DNA from 3 places in the Paenibacillus sp. sgz302164 genome. Region 2 is predicted to be linked to each of the others. Evidence: riboswitches for the same ligand, from Rfam matches in the RefSeq annotation. Region 2 holds a riboswitch; each other region holds the start of a gene.
The links. Region 2 has a riboswitch for cobalamin ahead of AC0LWT_RS20610 (HoxN/HupN/NixA family nickel/cobalt transporter). Riboswitches for the same ligand answer to the same signal wherever they lie in the genome.

Region 1 (2,261 bases), on a different contig from region 2:
ATTCCAACGATGCTGCGCTATGAAATCCATGGCAAAAACAACTCGTTGTATAATACGCCGCCGGTGTACTCCATCTACATGGTAAACCTTGTGCTGAAATGGATTCAAGAGCAGGGCGGACTTGCGGCCATCGAGAAAAACAACCTCGAAAAAACAGGCCTGATCTACAGCGCGATCGATCAAAGCGGAGGCTTCTACCGCAGTCCGGTCGATGCGGGCAGCCGTTCGATGATGAACGTGACGTTCCGTCTGCAGGATGAGGAGCTTGAGAAGAAATTTATTAAAGAGTCCGAGCAGAACGGCTTTGTCGGTTTGAAAGGCCATCGCAGCGTAGGCGGATTAAGAGCTTCGACTTACAACGCGGTAACGTACGCTTCCTGCAAAGCGTTGGCTGACTTTATGGCCGATTTCCAAAAGCGCAACGGATAAATCGACCGGCTGGACTTGTATCATTCAATTTTTAAAGCTATTCAGGGCGTTGTTCCGTCCCTGGATAGCTTTGTTTGGTGTTTTGGCATAAAATTGGATTTATTTGGGAGAGAGGGCTTCGTCCCGTTGTTGTTGCATGGGGTCCTAAAGGCCTATGAGGATGCTGGCATGGACCTATTTTTTTGTTTTTGGTGCACCACTTTCGTACCGGATTATCCCCAGTTTATCCCCAGATTTGCAAGCGAATATCCCCAGCGCATTGCTCTGAATGATGAAATCAGGACTCCGATTTAGCCCGCGCCGGACAAGGAACAGCCGAAAATGACGTTCCTTATTTTGCCATTTCACGCCTTTTATCCACATTTTTTTTGCCGTTTTTTATAGCTGAACGAGGCTTCCGAAATGAGAGATTTTCGAGGTTTGATAGTCGGATTTGCTCATTGACAAACACTATATCTTGATATAAATTGAAATCTATCAACTATATCTCGTGATGGATAGGTGCTTCGCGTTCTAGAGACACGCACGAAGCTTAATAGGGAAGTCCGGTGCAAATCCGGCGCGGTCCCGCCACTGTTCAGGAGGAGTTTTCATCCGATTGCCACTGGCTTGCTCCGATAGGAAAGCCGGGAAGGCGGATGGGAATGATGATCCCAAGCCAGGAGACCTGCCTATTCGTAAGAATCACCCCTACGGCAGATAGGAAGGTGTCCAGACTCCCACTCCAGTGGCAGGCGTTATGTTCGCATGTTCCTGTGGCGTATTCGGTCCTTCTTTTTGCCGAATGCGCCATTTTAATGGTTTTGACAGAAGGAGACGAAATCCCATGCTGATTGCTTACGATTCCAAGACGGGAAATGTCCGCAGATTTATTAAAAAATTAAATTTGCCTGCGGTTCAAATTGAAGAGGCGATGAAGATGGATGAACCTTTCGTGCTTGTCACCTATACGACAGGCTTTGGTCAAATTCCGGAGAAAGTCGCACACTTTTTGGAGCGGAACCATCCTAGGCTCCAAGGCGTAGCGGCCAGCGGGAACCGGAATTGGGGAGATGGATTCGCAAAGAGCGCGGACCGCATCGCCGAGCGTTACGGCGTGCCTGTGCTCGGCAAGTTTGAACTGTCCGGAACCCGGCAGGATGTTCAGCGATTTGTTCAGGAGGTGCACGCAATTGCGGCATATTGAGTTAAACAACCAGATCATGCAGCGCGGTGTCGACGGCTTTTTTCAATTGGAGAAAGACCGGGAAGCCGTGCACGAATTTATGGAAGAAGTGAACCGCAACAGCCTTCATTTTGCCGATACGGCTTCGAAGGTTCGTTACATGATAGATAACAACTTTTACGAGGATGTTTACGAGAAATATTCCGCATCCGAAGTTGAAGATACATACAAAATCACTCACGAATATAACTTCGAATTCTCCTCGTATATGGCGGCTTCGAAGTTTTATACGGATTACGCTTTGCGCAGTGACGATAAAACCCTTTATCTTGAGCATTATGCGGACCGGGTCGCGATTGTGGCGCTTTACTTGGGTCGCGGCGATGCGGAAACGGCGAAACAGTTGGCGAAATCGATGATGGAACAGCGGCTGCAGCCTGCGACGCCGACGTTTTTGAATGCCGGCAAAAGCCGCAGGGGCGAGATGGTATCCTGCTTCCTGCTGGAGATGGACGATTCGCTGAATTCGATTAACTATGTGCTGGGCACGTGCATGCAGCTGTCCAAAATCGGCGGCGGCGTGGCCGTCAATCTGTCCAAGCTGCGCGGCCGCGGAGAATCGATCAAAGGCGTCGAGCGTGCGGCCAAAGGCATTATGCCGGTGCTC
Region 2 (2,261 bases):
TGGGCAATATTTGCCGCTCGCCTATGGCTGAGGCTGTTTTTCGCCATAAAGTGAAGCAGGCCGGCCTGGATGGGCGTATCGTTGTTGATTCCGCGGGCACGGGGGACTGGCACACCGGAGAGCGGCCGCATCAGGGAACGAGACGAATTTTGGACCGTCACCGCATCGATCATCACGGACTGACCGCAAGGCAAGTGAAGGCAGACGATTTTGAACAGTTTACATATATCATTGCCATGGATGACAGCAACATAACGAATTTAAAATCGTTTGCTCCGGATGCACATGGCGCCTCCATTCATAAACTGTTGGAGTTTGCCCCGGATAAGGGCGGCGGCAACGTCCCCGACCCGTACTACACAGGCAATTTTGAAGAAGTGTACGAGATGGTCGACAGCAGCTGCGAGCGCCTTTTCGCTTTTATCCGAAGCAGGGAAGGCATATAGCCTAGCCTCGGACGTCCTGAAAATTGCGCGTTTTTTACCACATAAGAATGTATAAGTTCTTTACAGCGCTAAAGCGCGTAGAACACATTCTTATTGGCGAATAAACCTACCTCTAAACGCGGTCGCTCATCTTCGAAAGACCTCGATAGAGGTTTATCTCACAACCAAATACGTTTACGGCCAGGTGCCCTTGCCAAGCAAGGGGTAACAGGGAATCGGGTGCAACTCCCGAGCGGTCCCGCCGCTGTAACCGGGGAGCCTTCTTCAATAACGTCACTCAGCCGCATGCTGGGGAAGACTGAAGAGAAGCATTGATCCGGGAGCCAGAAGACCTACCTATCCGTACACCTTAAAATGCCTTCGGAGAAAAGGAATGGTGAGTACATTGTCAACCGTATCGCTTATTTTTCTTGTTTTTGCTTTGGGATTGCGTCATGGCTTGGACGCGGATCATTTGGCTTTTATTGACGGACAAACCCGTTATAATTGGCGGATGGGAAGCCCGATCGCCAGATGGGTAGGCACTTTGTTTTCTTTTGGCCATGGGGCGGTAGTGGCCAGTATGGCGATTGTTTTGGGGATGTTCATCAAAGATTTTGAGTTTCCCGATTACTTCGATACTTTCGCAACATGGATTTCGATATTGTCGCTTTTCCTCATTGGAACGATCAATATTTATAATCTTCTGCGTTCGAAATACAAAAACGAGAGCTTTCAAATTAAAGGATACAAAGGGAAATTTATCGATAAAGTCGCCAAAGGGACAACCAATCCTTTTTTAATTATTTTGGTAGGCGCGATTTTCGCATTGGCTGCCGAAACGATTAGCCAAACGTCCGTTTGGGCGATTGCCGCAAGCAATAAAATCGAATACATGCCCGTTATTTTGGGGCTTGTGTTTATGTTCGGGATGATGCTGACCGATACGCTGGATTCGCTGATTGCTTACCGGATGATTCATCATTCCGGAAAGCTGGGGCAGTCGGCTTCAAGGCTGATCGGATGGGTGATCGTCATTCTTGCTTACGGGGTTTCGTTCTACGAAGCTTTTACGTTTTTCAATCCGTGGGCCGAACTCGATTTCGAAATCGTCGGCATCGGCATCTTTGTATTTTTACTGCTTTGCTTCGTGTTCGTCACGATACGTGCCAAACAGGAATCGCGTTCGCTCAGTTAGCGACGGCTGCGGAACGTTCCGCGGAAACCGCCGTTGACGAAAAGGCATCTTTACCCTGCCGGATGAGGGGAAGATGCCTTTTTTGCCTTTTTCGCACGCATGAGTATTTACAGTGCTGTTAACCCGGCGTTCTGCACGCACTCGGATATCGCCTGAAGCATACTCTTATGAATCGGAATGATAACATCCGTAGGTCCCAGAAGGAAAATTCCGCTTCTGTTATGAACGGTCGCTTTGTGAACATAAATTCTAAAGTGCTCCGAACCGGGAGTGAGTGAAGCGGACTCCTGATTCTTGGATCGCGCATTGACAAAAGTGATTGCTTTCATAGCTCCCACGTCATAGGGCACGATGCTGATCATATCTTCAAGCTTGAAGTAATAATTCACGTGCGGCTTATGAAGGACCAGTTCTCTCGTGGAAACCGTCAGCCCGTAATCCTTCTTTTTGTGGGACATCTTAAGATCGCCCTCAAGCGATTTGATCTGAATAAAATCCGGATTCATGGGACAGCCTCCTTCGCTATTCTGCTGATCGCTATTCTATCAGAATACCACAATCCGGCGGACTTGTTAACGGAAGCTTGTCAATCGTTATCCGGCCTGAAATTGAATCAGACAGACGGTGCCCTTATTCGG
Region 3 (2,261 bases), on a different contig from region 2:
CTCCAAAGCCCCCGCAGTGCCGCCGCTGCCCCGGGAAACCAGCTCCAGCGCCTCCAGCGCCAGCTGCAAAGGGCTGCTGGCTTGGGCCGCCGCTTGCGCTGCCTGCCGAACGGCCGGCTCTCCGCCGGCTGCGGCTCCCGCTCTTTCGCTTCGGTCTTCGGCCGGAGCCTCTTCCTCCTGCGCGAGCGCCCAAGGCTCCGCCTCGGCCCGCAGCCGCTGATGCGGCTTGAGCGGCTGCGTCTCCGCGCCCAGCGTATATTTGCGCTGATACCCGCGCGGGGTTATCAGCAGGCCGTCATAATTTTGGGTCGCCGAGTTGCCGATAATAATCGTTGTCAGCATCCCGATATCGTGATTCAGCATATCGGCCAGCGTCGTTACGACGACGTGCTCCCGATCCCGGTATGCGCTCTTGACGATGCCGACCGGCGTTTGCGGCGAACGGTGCTGAAGCAAAATGCGCTGCGTCTCGACGATTTGACGCGTCCTTCTTCCGCTGCGCGGGTTGTACAGCGCAATGACAAAATCCGCCTGCGCCGCGGCTTCCACCCGCCTTTCAATAAGCTCCCACGGCGTCAAATGGTCGCTCAAGCTGATCGTGCACGCATCGTGCATAATAGGCGCGCCCAGCAAGGATGCGGCGGAATTGATGGCCGAGATGCCGGGGATGATTTCAACTTCGACGCCGTCCGCTTGCGTCCACCCTTGCTCCATCAACACTTCGTAGATAAGGCCGGCCATCCCGTACACACCGGCGTCTCCGCTTGAGATAACCGCTACCTTTTTCCCCAGCTTCGCTTGTCTGACCGCCTCCTGCGCCCGGCTCACTTCCTCCGTCATTCCGGTTCTTACAATTTGCTGTTCCGAAATCAAGCCGGATATAAGATCGACATATGTATTGTAGCCGATGATGATTTCACTTTCTTGAATAGCCTCGCGCGCCCGCTTCGTAATATGTTCGAAACTTCCCGGCCCGAAACCGATGACGAGCAATTTCCCCGGCATAGCAATCACCCTTTCTAAAAACCTTTTGCACGAATAAAAAAGCATTTCCAACACAACATCATGTTAGAAATGCCTGGTTTGAACGTCTTTTCAATAAGCACAGGAGCAACCGCCCTCTAACACACCCTAATTCCTCGTAGGGCAAAAGTGTCGTTCAAACCGGGCAGGTCTCCTGACTTCGATCATACTCCCGGCGTCTTCCCGGGTATTGCCCAGTGACATGCTGCCAAGGAGAGGCTTTGCTCCAAAGCCCGATCGTTACAGTGGCGGGTCCGTGCCGGATTCTCACCGGACTTCCCTTTTAACTGAATGAAACGTATCATTCAGCACCTGGTTCCATCCATATGCAATTAAAATCATCCTATCATCAATCGTATGCATTGTCTATGCAATTATTCATAGACAGAGCGGTAGAGACCTTCCAGCAAACTCTTATAATCGGCCGGATCGTACGCAATTTCGGAAAAGCCGACATGAATCACTTTGTTTGTCGTACGCACGACAAAAAAACTTTCTTCCGTCCGCGCCGGATCGATGTATGTATAGCATTCCAGGTGAGTGCTGCCTGTTCTGTTTTGCAAAAATTGCGTTGCCTCGATACTTAGATTTGCGTATTTGGGCATGAAAACTCTCCTTCTTAACGAACGTTCTTTGCGGCGGCCCGATACCGGACAGAAGCGTAAAAAACAAGGTACAAACAGCTAAGAACCAGCATAAACACGCCGATAAAAACGAGCGCATCCCGCTGCTCCAGCAGCTTTAAGGAATCTTGCGCGATCGCCCAGGGCTTGCGGAATAAATCCCAGCTATTATACCGCAAAAAGCGGCCCAAAAACACGCCAACGCTGCACAGCAGCAGCAAGACGCCGGCCAACATCCAGCTTGCGGCCGGGCGAAGCAGTCCCTGCCATATTTCGTGCACGAGATAGAAGGCAAACAAGCCGACCCAAAGGGCAATAATCGCCGTAAAAGCGTTCAGCAATACGTCAAAATGTACGGGAACCGACGATTTCAAATATGTCAAATGCACCAGATCCGTCAACATATACGGAGCATTCGGCAAAAACAGCAGCCATACCAGCAATCCGATCAGCAGTCTGATGCGGAATGTTTGCTGCATATGCCACCAGTAACGAACGGCCAGCGCCGCCGCCAGCGGAATCCAGGCCAGCATCAAGTTCGGCGCAATCAGCCATCTGTACAGAAAACTGCCCGACGACCCGTAAATACGGACCAGCAGCAGCGCCGTACAAGCC

Region 1: another riboswitch for cobalamin. It lies ahead of nrdI (class Ib ribonucleoside-diphosphate reductase assembly flavoprotein NrdI); the one in region 2 lies ahead of AC0LWT_RS20610 (HoxN/HupN/NixA family nickel/cobalt transporter).
Region 3: another riboswitch for cobalamin. It lies ahead of cobJ (precorrin-3B C(17)-methyltransferase); the one in region 2 lies ahead of AC0LWT_RS20610 (HoxN/HupN/NixA family nickel/cobalt transporter).

The regions. Positions count from the first base shown of each region.
Region 1 is NZ_JBVYOL010000014.1:20,498-22,758, forward strand. It holds gene serC (3-phosphoserine/phosphohydroxythreonine transaminase) at 1-429, shown strand, start outside; cobalamin riboswitch at 912-1,118, shown strand; gene nrdI (class Ib ribonucleoside-diphosphate reductase assembly flavoprotein NrdI) at 1,256-1,615, shown strand; gene nrdE (class 1b ribonucleoside-diphosphate reductase subunit alpha) at 1,602-2,261, shown strand, end outside.
Region 2 is NZ_JBVYOL010000012.1:139,805-142,065, reverse strand. It holds gene AC0LWT_RS20615 (low molecular weight protein-tyrosine-phosphatase) at 1-446, shown strand, start outside; cobalamin riboswitch at 612-800, shown strand; gene AC0LWT_RS20610 (HoxN/HupN/NixA family nickel/cobalt transporter) at 820-1,623, shown strand; gene AC0LWT_RS20605 (hypothetical protein) at 1,731-2,129, opposite strand; gene AC0LWT_RS20600 (ATP-binding protein) at 2,217-2,261, opposite strand, start outside.
Region 3 is NZ_JBVYOL010000006.1:236,988-239,248, forward strand. It holds gene cobJ (precorrin-3B C(17)-methyltransferase) at 1-1,005, opposite strand, end outside; cobalamin riboswitch at 1,151-1,354, opposite strand; gene AC0LWT_RS12245 (hypothetical protein) at 1,398-1,628, opposite strand; gene AC0LWT_RS12250 (DUF1361 domain-containing protein) at 1,643-2,261, opposite strand, start outside.